One region of the Streptomyces sp. NPDC025784 genome, then DNA from elsewhere that is predicted to be linked to it. Evidence: riboswitches for the same ligand, from Rfam matches in the RefSeq annotation. Region 1 holds a riboswitch; the other holds the start of a gene.
What was found. A riboswitch is a leader RNA that binds a small molecule or an ion and turns the genes downstream of it on or off. The one in region 1 is predicted to bind thiamine pyrophosphate.
Positions count from the first base shown of each region.

Region 2: linked by a shared signal. The riboswitch ahead of ACZ4IF_RS29990 (purine-cytosine permease family protein) and the one ahead of thiO (glycine oxidase ThiO) in region 1 are both predicted to bind thiamine pyrophosphate.

Region 1 covers NZ_JBVHMN010000001.1:166,931-172,584, reverse strand. Annotated here, with positions in the region: gene pknB (Stk1 family PASTA domain-containing Ser/Thr kinase) at 1-698, opposite strand, end outside; gene ACZ4IF_RS00730 (thiazole synthase) at 858-1,652, opposite strand; gene thiS (sulfur carrier protein ThiS) at 1,656-1,856, opposite strand; gene thiO (glycine oxidase ThiO) at 1,853-3,013, opposite strand; TPP riboswitch at 3,011-3,123, opposite strand; gene ACZ4IF_RS00715 (avidin-fold protein) at 3,176-3,580, shown strand; gene ACZ4IF_RS00710 (NAD(P)/FAD-dependent oxidoreductase) at 3,609-4,835, shown strand; gene ACZ4IF_RS00705 (Rv2175c family DNA-binding protein) at 5,101-5,466, shown strand; gene thiE (thiamine phosphate synthase) at 5,553-5,654, shown strand, end outside.
Region 2 covers NZ_JBVHMN010000015.1:106,893-112,546, reverse strand. Annotated here, with positions in the region: gene gndA (NADP-dependent phosphogluconate dehydrogenase) at 1-1,237, opposite strand, end outside; gene thiD (bifunctional hydroxymethylpyrimidine kinase/phosphomethylpyrimidine kinase) at 1,372-2,169, opposite strand; gene ACZ4IF_RS29990 (purine-cytosine permease family protein) at 2,218-3,633, opposite strand; TPP riboswitch at 3,624-3,718, opposite strand; gene ACZ4IF_RS29985 (alpha/beta fold hydrolase) at 3,884-4,738, shown strand; gene ACZ4IF_RS29980 (alpha/beta fold hydrolase) at 4,735-5,568, shown strand.

The DNA.
Region 1 (5,654 bases):
ACGTCCGCGTGCAGGTGCTGGTAGAGCACCTGGGCGGGCGAGTCCCCGGAGTGCGGCTTGGCGCCGGTGAGCATCTCGTACAGGACGACGCCGCAGGCGTAGACGTCGACGCGGGTGTCGGCCGTGCCGTGCTCGATCTGCTCGGGAGCGAGGTACGACACGGTGCCGAGGACCGTGCCCGTCGTGTTCGTCACCGTGTCCACGGCCCGGACCAGACCGAAGTCCGCCACCTTGACCCGGCCGTCGTCCCCTATGAGGACGTTCTCCGGCTTCATGTCGCGGTGCACGAATCCGGCCCGGTGCGCGGCGCCGAGCGCGGCGAGCACGGGCTCCAGGATGTCCAGCGCCGCCCGCGGCTGGAGCGCGCCCCGGTCGCGCAGCACGTCGCGCAGGGTGCAGCCGGCGACGTACTCCATCGCCAGGTAGACGTACGACCCGTCCGCCCCCTGGTCGAAGACCTGCACCACATTGGGGTGCGCGAGTCGTGCCACCGATTTGGCCTCACGGATGAACCGTTCGACGAACGAGCCGTCGGCGGCCAGCGTCGGGTGCATCACCTTGAGCGCGAGCACGCGGTCGAGGCGGGTGTCCAGGGCCCGGTAGACCGTGGCCATCCCGCCGACCGCGATCCGCGCCTCGACGCGGTAGCGGCCGTCGAGCACCTGCCCGACAAGCGGGTCGTGAAGGGTCGTATCCACGCAGGTGAGTGTACGAGCCGCCACTGTCACGACGACCCGTTCGGCCGATACCGGGGCGGGACTGCAGCCGAGCTGTGACGCGCGGCGTACGCACGCGCGCGCCGCTCTCGCACTGGCGTCCGGTACGGGGCGGGGGTATCCCTGCGCGGGGCCGTTCCGTCAGAAGGCCGGACGCTCGGGATCCAGTCGTGCCATGCCCTCCGTGGGGGACGACGCCTCGGCGAAGTGACGGCGCGGGATGCGGCCGGCGCGGAAGGCGAGGCGTCCCGCCTCCACCGCGTGCCGCATCCCCTCCGCCATCAGTACCGGCTCCTGCGCCCGCGTCACGGCCGAGGCGAGCATCACACCCGCGCACCCCAGCTCCATGGCGAGCGCCGCGTCGGATGCGGTCCCGGCGCCCGCGTCCAGGATGACCGGCACGCGCGCGTGCTCGGTGATCAACTGGAAGTTGTGCGGGTTGCGGATGCCGAGCCCGGAGCCGATCGGCGAGCCGAGCGGCATGATCGCCGCGCAGCCGACGTCCTCCAGCTTCCGCGCGAGCACGGGGTCGTCGTTCGTGTACGGGAGCACGGTGAACCCGTCGTCGACCAGGGTCTCGGCGGCGTCCAGCAGCTCGATCGGGTCGGGCAGCAGCGTGCGCTCGTCGGCGATGACCTCCAGCTTGACCAGGTTCGTGCCGAGCGCCTCGCGCGCGAGGCGGGCGGTCAGCACGGCCTCGCCCGCGGTGAAGCAGCCCGCCGTGTTCGGCAGCACGCGAATGCCGAGCCGGTCGAGGACGGACAGTACGGAGCCGTGCACGGACGCGTCCACACGCCGCATCGCGACCGTCGTCAGCTCCGTGCCGGACGCCACGAGCGAGCGCTCCAGGACGTCGAGGCTGGGCGCCCCGCCCGTCCCCATGATCAGCCGGGACGAGAAGGACGTACCACCGAGGACCAGGGGATCGTCGGCCATGGGTCAGCCTCCCTGGACGGCGGTGAGGACTTCGACGCGGTCTCCCTCGGCCAGCGCCGTGACCGGCCACTGCGTGCGCGGGACGACCGTTTCGTTGAGCGCGGCCGCCACCCCGGAGGGGGCGGCGGTGAGCGTGGCGACGAGCGCGTCGAGAGCGGTCCCCGCGGCGATGTGCCGCCGCTCGCCGTTGACGAAGATGTTCATGCGGGCTGCTCCGTGAGGGCGGCGGCGAAGCGCCGCGGGGTGAAGGGGCGGGCCTCGTCGGGAAGTTCGCCCGTGGTCAGGACGTGCGCCATGGCGTCACCGGTGACCGGGGTGAGCAGCACGCCGTTGCGGTAGTGGCCGGTGGCCAGCAGGAGGCCGTCCAGGCCCGTCGGGCCGATCAGCGGCGCGTTGTCCGGCGAGCCGGGGCGCAGCCCGGCGCGCGTCTCGGTGAGCGGCAGTTCGGTGATGCCGGGCACCAGCTCGTGCGCGTCGCGCAGCAGCTCGTACACACCGCCCGCGGTCACCGTGGTGTCCCAGCCCAGTTCCTCGCTGGTCGCGCCCACGACGAGCTCGCCGCTCTCCCGCGGCACCAGATAGACCTGGCTGCCCCGGACGACCGCCCGGACCGTGCGGCTGAGGAACGGCGCGTACCGCTTCGGCACCGTCAGCCGCAGCACCTGCCCCTTCACGGGACGCACGGGCGGCAGCACATCGTCGGGTACGCCCGCCAGGCGCCCGCTCAGGCTCCCCGCGGCGAGCACCACCTGGCCCGCGGACAGTTCGGTGCCGTCCGTGGTCACGGCTCCCACGGCCCTGCCGCCCTCGACCCGCAGGCGCTCCGCCCACGTGCGGTGGAACACCACGTCGGCCCGCTCGCAGGCCGCGACCAGGGCGGCGGCGAGCCGGCGGGGGTCGATCTGGTGGTCGCCGTCGACCCGCAGGCCGCCGCGCACGCCGGGTGCGAGCATCGGCTCCAGACGGCGGCACTCACGGCCGCTCAGCCACTCCGACTCCAGCCCCGACCGGCGTTGCAGGGCGTGCAGTTCGCGCAGATGGGCGCGGTCGTCGGCGTCCAGGGCGACAGCCAGCGTGCCGCATCGGCGGTATCCCAGTTCCTGGCCCGTCGCCTCGGTGAGTTCGGCGGCGAAGTCCGGGTAACGGCGCGCCGAGGCCAGGTTGAGGCCCAGCAGGGTCTGTTCGCCGTAGTGCAGTTCGGTGACGGCGGCCAGCATTCCGGCCGCGACCTGGGCGGCCCCGCCGCCGGGCTCGGGGTCCACGACCGCGGTGGCCAGCCCGCGTTGCGCGGCCCGCCAGGCCGTGACCAGGCCGATGATCCCGCCCCCGATGACGAGGACGTCGGGCGTTCGTGACGACATGGGCGTCCAGCCCCTCCCTTCGCCGGCATGACCCGGATCAGGTTCGTACGGTCGGAGGCCGCCCAGCCTCCCTCTCAGCCCGGTGCGTCCGGGCTCCCGCGAGTGCTTTACGTTGGCCAGCGTAGCCCGCCGTCACATCTCTCAGTAAGGGAGCCTCCGCCCATGGCCCGATCGCTCGACGGTGTCGTCCTCGCCCCTGTCGCCGACCAGGAGCCGGGGCAGGTGGGCACCCGCACCCGGTTCGTCTACCACGAGAGGGCCGGGGAGATCTGGGCCGAGTACGCGGGCGGCGATGTGGTACGCGGCCACCTCGTGGGTACCCGTGAAGGTGACCGTCTCGACTTCCGGTACGTGCAGCTGGGGCGTGCCGGCCGCACCTCGTCGGGCCACTGCGTCTCCCGCGTGGTGGAGCTGCCCGACGGGCGGCTGCGCCTGGAGGAGACCTGGGAGTGGGAGTCACAGGCGGGCAGCGGGACGAGCACGGTGGAGGAGGTCGCCCGGGTGGAGTATTCGCCGGCGGCGGACGAGCAGGTGTGGAACAGCTCACTGAGCACGTCCGCTGACTGACGAATTGTCAGGTGTCTATGGTGATCAGGTGAGCGAGCAGACGCAGGCGCAGGAGCGTACGAAGCGGCGGGTCGTCGTCGTGGGCGCGGGCATGGCCGGTGTCCAGACCGCGGTCGCCCTGCGCGAACAGGGCTTCACCGGCACCGTCACCCTCATCGGCGCGGAGCCTCATCAGCCGTACGACCGGCCGCCGCTGTCCAAGGCCGTGCTGCTCGGCAAGTCCGAGGGTTCGGCCTTCGACGTCGACTTCGAGGCGCTGGACATCGAGCTCCAGCTCGGCTGCGAGGCGCTCGGCGTCCGCCCGGCCGACCACGAACTGGACACCGAGGCGGGGCCGGTCCGGTACGACGTCCTGGTCATCGCGACCGGCGCGGAACCGATCCGGCTGCCCGGCGCCGAAGGGGTGCCCGGCGTCCATTTGCTGCGCACCCTGGACGACGCGGAACGGCTGCGTCCCGTCCTCGCCCGGCAGCACGACATCGTGGTCGTCGGGGCCGGCTGGATCGGCGCCGAGTTCGCCACGGCGGCGCGCGAGGCCGGCTGCACGGTGACCGTGGTCGAGGCCGCCGACCGCCCCCTCGCCGGGGCGCTGCCCGCCGAGGTGGCCGCGCCGATGACCGCCTGGTACGCGGACAGCGGGGCCGAGCTGCGCACCCACGCGCGCGTGGAGCGTGTCGAGCCCGGTGCCGTGGTGCTGGACGACGGCTCCCGGGTGCCCGCGGGCGCCGTGGTCGTCGGTGTCGGCGCCCGCCCGGCCACCGCGTGGCTGGCCGGCTCCGGTATCGAGCTGGGCGCCCATCGCGAGATCGTGGCCGACGACCACCTGCGCACCTCCCAGCCGGACGTCTACGCGGTCGGAGACTGTGCCTCCTTCCCGTCGGGCCGGTACGAGGACCGCCTCCTGGTCCACCACTGGGACAACGCCCTCCAGGGCCCGCGCACCGTCGCCGCGAACATCATCGGCGAGGCCCCCGCCGCCTACGACCCGGTCCCGTACTTCTGGTCCGAGCAGTTCGGCCGCTTCGTCCAGTACGTCGGGCACCACGCCCCCGCCGACACGACCGTCTGGCGCGGCGACCCGTCCGGCGCCGCGTGGACGGTCTGCTGGCTCCGCGACACCCGCCTGGTGGCCCTCCTGGCGGTGGGCCGCCCGAGGGATCTCGCCCAGGGCCGCAGGCTGATCGAGGCGGGCGCCGAGATGAGTCCGGAACTCCTGGCGGATCCGGCGAGGCCCCTGAAGTCGGCGATCGCCTAGCCGGGCGGCAGTACCGGGGGCCGGCGGAGGCGCCGGGACGAGGCACGGGGGGCGGAGGCCTTGGGGCACGGCGGCGTGCGTCGGCCTTCCGGCGGAGTGGCCGGACCCGGGGCGACACCCGGCGCGCGGCGGGTCACCGGGGGTGCCGCGGGCGCGGGAACCCGGGGCCGAACGGCGTGCGCGGAGCCCCGGCGGAGCCGGACGCGGCGCGCGCCCGGACGGTGCCCGGGTACCGAGTGTCAGTCCGGGATGGCAGGCTTGTCCCGTGACCGAGATTGACGCAAAGATCGATGCTCTCGTCCCCGCCTGGCTCACCCTCCCCGACATCGCCGAACAGCTCGGCGTCGAGGTGACCCGCGTGCGGCAGCTGGTCAAGGAGGGCCAGCTGATCGCCGTACGCCGTGGTGAGAACCGCGCGCTGCACGTCCCCGCCGCCTTCATCGACGGGGACAAAGTGGTCAAGGGCCTGTCCGGCACTCTGACACTGCTGCGGGACGACGGCTTCACCGACGAAGAGATGCTGGAGTGGCTCTTCACTCCCGACCCGACCCTGCCCGGTACCCCCGCGCAGGCCCTGAGCGAGAATCGCGGCACGGAGGTGAAGCGCCGCGCCCAGGCGCTCGCCGTCTGACCTGAACCGACCGTCCGGCGTACGGACCGCGGACCGCCAGCCCCTGGCTCCGTGGTCCGTACGCACCGACCACGGGGGACACACGCATGCCCGAGAACGCCGCGACCACCGTGCGCGCCCAGCTCGCCGACGCCCGTCTCTATCTCTGCACGGACGCCCGCAAGCGCCAGGGCGACCTCGCCGAGTTC
Region 2 (5,654 bases), on a different contig from region 1:
TCGCGATCACCTCGCGCCAGGGGACCTGTGCATCCTTGATCTCGGCGGCGAAGCCCGCGTCCGAGAGCAGGCTGACCAGAGCGGGGTCGACGGCGTAGGCGGCGCGGATGCGGTCCAGGAAGGCGGCCCGGATGATGCAGCCGCCGCGCCAGATCTTCGCGACCTCGCCGAGGTCGATGTCCCAGCCGTACTCGTCGGCGGCGTCCAGGATCATCTTCCAGCCCTGGTCGTAGGCGATCAGCTTGGACGCGTACAGGGCGTGCTCGACCTGGCTGGTGAAGCGTTCCGCCTCGGTGGCGGACAGCTCCCAGTGGGTGCCGCCGGGCAGGTCCCGGTACGCGGCGCGCAGCCCGGACTGGCTGGAGGCGGCACGGGCGAACGTCGCCTGCGAGATCGCCGTCACCGGGGAGCCCAGGTCGAGCGCGGTCTGCACGGTCCAGCGGCCGGTGCCCTTCTGCCCGGCGGCGTCGACCACGACGTCCACGAACGGCGCGCCGCTCGCGGGGTCCGTGTGCGCCAGTACCTCGGCGGTGATCTCGATCAGATACGAGTCGAGGCGGCCCTTGTTCCAGCGGCGGAAGATCTCCGCGATCTGCGCGGGTGTGTACCCTCCGACGCGCCGGAGCAGGTCGTAGGCCTCGCCGATCAGCTGCATGTCGGCGTACTCGATGCCGTTGTGGACCATCTTCACGAAGTGCCCGGCGCCGTCCGTGCCGATGTGGGTGGCACACGGCTCACCGTCGACCTTGGCGCTGATCGACTCGAACATCGGGCCGAGCGACGCGTACGACTCCGGTGACCCGCCGGGCATGATGCTCGGGCCGTTCAACGCGCCCTCCTCGCCGCCCGAGACGCCCGCCCCCACGAAATGGATGCCACGCTCGCGCAGTGACTGCTCGCGGCGGCGGGTGTCGGCGAAGTGGGCGTTGCCACCGTCGATGATCATGTCGCCCGATTCGAGCAGCGGGGCGAACTCCTCGATGACGGCGTCGGTCGCCGCGCCCGCCTGCACCATGATCATGAGACGGCGCGGGCGTTCCAGCGCGGCCACGAACTCCTCCGCCGTTCCGGCCGCCACGAAGGCGCCCTCGTGCCCGAACTCCTCGATCAGCGCCTTGGTCCGGGCGGGGGTGCGGTTGTGGACGGCGACGGTGTACCCGTGCCGGGCGAAGTTCCGGGCCAGATTGCGGCCCATCACCGCGAGCCCTGTGACACCGATCTGCGCGGTCGCCTTCATGGTGTGCTCCTTGGATCCGGATCTGCGTCCCCGCGTACCTGACGGGCGAGCAGTCGACTGTCGCTCTCCTGGTCAAGTACGGACGGCGGGGGCCGCGGCGTTCAGCGTGAAGGCGTTGTCCGCGCGGTGAGTTCCTACGGCCGCTCCCGCAGCCGCCATCCGTGGTCGACGGGGCCGATGCCGGCACCGAGCGCGAAGCCCGCCGCGATGGCCGACGTGACGTACTCCTTGGCCTGCCGCACGGCGTCGGGCACCGAACGGCCCTCGGCCAGCCCCACCGCGATCGCCGAGGCGAGGGTGCACCCCGTGCCGTGGGTGTGCCGGTTGTCGTGCCGCGGCGCGCGCAGCCAGTGCTCCTGGGTCCCGTCGGTGAGCAGATCGACGGCCTGTCCCGGAAGATGACCGCCCTTCACCAGGGCCCAGCGGGGGCCGAAGTCCAGCAGTCGCCCGGCCGCCCGGCGCATGCCCGCCTCGTCTTCCACGGTCACGCCCGTGAGTTCGGCGACCTCGTCGAGATTGGGCGTCACCACCGTCGCCACCGGCAGCAGACGGCCGCGCACCGCGTCCAGCGCGTCGTCGGCCAGCAGTCGGTCCCCGTGCTTGGAGACGCTCACCGGATCGACGACGACGGGCGCGGGCACGTCCGCCAGCAGTTCGGCCACCGCCGTGACCAGACCGGGCGATGCCAGCATTCCCGTCTTCACGGCCTGTACGCCGATGTCGTCGACGACGCTGCGGTACTGGGCGCGCACCGCCTCCACGGGCAGTTCCCAAGCACCCTGCACACCCACCGAGTTCTGTGCCGTGACCGCGGTGATCACGCTCATGCCGTGCGCGCCGAGCGCCAGCATCGTCTTCAGGTCGGCCTGGATCCCGGCGCCACCGCCGGAGTCGGAACCGGCGATCGTCAGGACCAGAGGTGGCCGGGGCATGGGGGTGCTCCTCTCAGCGGTGCTGCGTGCGGACGGCCTGCGGGGCCGTCAGTGATCGGGAACGGCGCTGCGGCCGCGCGACCGCAGCGGGGCGTACACGGCGAGCGCGACGAGGAACGCCACGTAGTAGGAGAGGTCGGCGCCGTGCAGCGCCTCGGCGACCGGACCCACGTACAGACCGGTGTTCATGAACGGGACGGCCGCGGCGAACGCGGCGACGAACGCCGGCATCGCGGGCCAGGCCGGCCGCGGAAGCGACGCCTCGGCGGTGACGTCGAACGCGGCACCGCCGCGGGCGCGGGCCCGTACGACCCAGTCCACGACGACGATCGCGACGAACCCGGGGATCCAGTAGCCGACGAACAGCAGCACGTTCTGGAAACGCGTGGTGGTGTCGGCCGCGTGCATCCACAGCACCAGCGGGAAGCCGAGCACGGCGGCGAGCGCGGCGGCCACCGGGCGGGGCACACGCACCCCCACGGTCTGCAGGGCCAGCGAACCGCTGTAGTCGTTCATCGCGTTGCTGCACACCGCCGCCAGCGCCACCGCCAGCAGTCCGAACGCGCCGGCGGCCCCGCCGCCCAGCAACTCGTCGACACCCGCGGCGGTCTGGTCCGTGAGCACGGACGCGCCCCACAGTCCGAGGGCCTGCACGGCCACGAACGACACCACGAGACCCAGCAGCGTGCACCAGAACATGCGCGGGCGGGAGGTGCCCCGCGGCAGATACCGGCTGAAGTCCGTCGCGTACGGCGCCCAGGACAGGGCGAGGCTCAGCGCGATGGTGCTGGTCAGCACGAACGCGCCCGCACGGTCGGCGCCCGCCGCCGCACCCGCCGAGGCCGGGTGGACGCCGTCCAGCATCCGCCAGGCGATGGCCGCGAACGAGACGGCGAGCACGAAGGTCATGACGATCTGGAGGCGGTGGATCGCCTCGTACCCCAGGACACCCAGGGCGCCCTGCGCGGCCATCATGACCAGCACTCCGACCCAGAACGGCCAGCCGCACAGCCGGGCCAGCGCGTCCCCGCCGAACAGCCCGATCAGCGCGTCCCAGGCCACCGACGACACCCACTGCAGGATGCCGGGCAGCGCCACGGCGCGGCCGAAGGCCAGCCGGGCCAGGGGGAGTTGGCCGGTGCCGGTGAGGCCGCCCCAGGTGCTCAGATAGGCGGTGGGCAGGGCGCCGAGCACGGTGCCCAGGACGACCGCGGCGAGCGCGGTGCCGAAGTCCAGGCCGAGCGCGACGCCGATGGTCCCGGTGAACACACCCGTCATGGTCAGATTGGGGGCGAACCACACCGTGAACAGCCGTCCGGCCCCGCCGTACCGGTTCCCCTCCGGGACCGGCTCGATTCCGTGTCCCTCGACCCTCAGGTCACCGGGAGCGGCCGGCATCCTGCCGTCGAAGACGGCCGGCCGGCCGTCGGCGGGCACCCCGCCGGAAACATGCGCCAATGGCATGAAGACATCCCTCCGCCAGTACGAACTGGTTCAGGTTCGACGGGTGTGATCTCAGCCCTCGATCGGGGCACCCCGTGTCCGGTACGACGCACACCCTAACGGACGTCGTGACCGGCGGGTGAGCCCAGGTGTTAGCCCGTATGTCCGACGCGGGGGCGACGCCGCACACGTCCCGGCGGACACTGGGGGCAACCGTATGGCGGGCCGGCCCGCAGCCCTGTCATCCCCGGACGCGCTGAGGAGTCACGGCATGCCGCTTCTTCACTCGGGCGACCTGGGCATCCACTACCAGGTCGTGGGGGAGGGCGACCCGCTCGTCCTGGTCCACGGCTCCTGGAACGACCACATGTCGTGGCGCCCGGTCATCGACGCCGACGCCCGGGCGTCGTTCCGGGTGATCACCTACGACCGGCGGGGCCACGGCCGCAGCGAGGCGGCACCGGGTCAGGGCACCCGGCGGGAGGACGAGGACGACCTCGCGGCCGTGATCGAGCAGGTGGCGGGGGCGTCCGCGCACGTGGCGGGGAACTCCTTCGGGGCCTCGATCACGCTGGGCCTGGCCACACGCAGCCCCGGGCTGTTCCGGAGCGTCACGGCCCACGAACCCCCGCTCTTCGCGATCGTCGCCGACGACGAGGACGCCATGGCAGAGCTCGGCCCGACGCGGGCCTCGATCGACGCGACCCTCGACCACCTGCGCAACGGCGAGTACGAGCAGGCCGCTTGGCTGTTCGTGGAGGAGGTCGCCCTCGGGCCGGGCATGTGGGACCGGCTGCCGGCCGAGGTGCGTGAGACGTTCGTGCACAACGCGCCCACGTGGCTGGACGAACAGTCCGACCCCGGCTGGGCGGTCCTGGATCTCGACGGCCTCGCCCGCTGCCCCGTACCGCTGCTGCTGAGCCGGGGTTCCGAGAGCCCGGCGTGGACGGCGAAGGTCCTCGACCGGCTGGCGGCGGCCGTGCCACAGGCGCGGTACCAGGTCCTCGAAGGGGCGGGGCACATCCCCCACATCACCCACCCGGAGCAGTACGTCGAGGCGCTCACCCGCTTCATCTCCCGGCCGCCGGCCCCGGGCGGACGGACGGAAGGAGGCAGCACGCCGTGACCGTGATCTCCCTGAAGTCCGCGCGGCTGCGCGACGGACTCACCCTTCCGTACGCCGAGGCCGGGTATCCCGGGGGCACGCCGGTCGTCTTCGTCCACGGGCTGGCCGACTCCTGGTGGTCCTTCGAGCCGCTGCTGCGGCGTCTGCCGGCGTCCCTGTACGGCTACGCGCCCACCCAGCGCGGGCACGGCGACGCCGACCGCCCTGCCACCGGGTACGCGCCCGAGGACTTCGCCGCCGACCTGGTGGCCTTCCTCGACGCCGCGGACATCCCGCGCGCCGTCCTCGTCGGCGCCGCCGCCGGCGGCGTGCCGGCCCGGATCGTCGCGGGCAGCCACCCCGACCGGATCTCCGGACTGGTGCTGCTCGGCGTGCCGGCGACGCTCGCGGACAAGCCGGCGGTCGACGCGATGCGGGAGAGCGTGCGGGAGCTGTCGGATCCCGTGCCACGTGATGTCGTCGAGGCCTTCATGGTCGCCGCCGTGGGGGATCGCCCGGTCGCCCGGGGACTCGTCGAGACCATGGTCGAGGAAAACCTCAAAGTTCCCGCGCACGTCTGGCAGGAGACCCTGGACGGTCTGCTGCAGGCCGATCTCCGCGCCACCCTCGCGGGCATCCTGGTGCCCACTCTCGTGATCTGGGGAGAGCAGGACGGCATCGCGCCCCGCGAGGACCAGCAGACCATCCTCGACGCCATCCACGGATCACGCCTGCTCGCCTACGAGGGGACGGGCCATGCCGTCCACTGGGAACAGCCAGAGCGCGTGGTCGCCGACATCGCCGCCTTCGTCGCGGGCATCGAACACCCCGGTACCTCCGCGACGCCGTGAGGATCCGCGGTCCCGGCATCCCGCGGACGCGGATGTGCCCGCCCCGGCAGGGCGGGCACACGCACGGGCGCAAGGGGACGAGACAG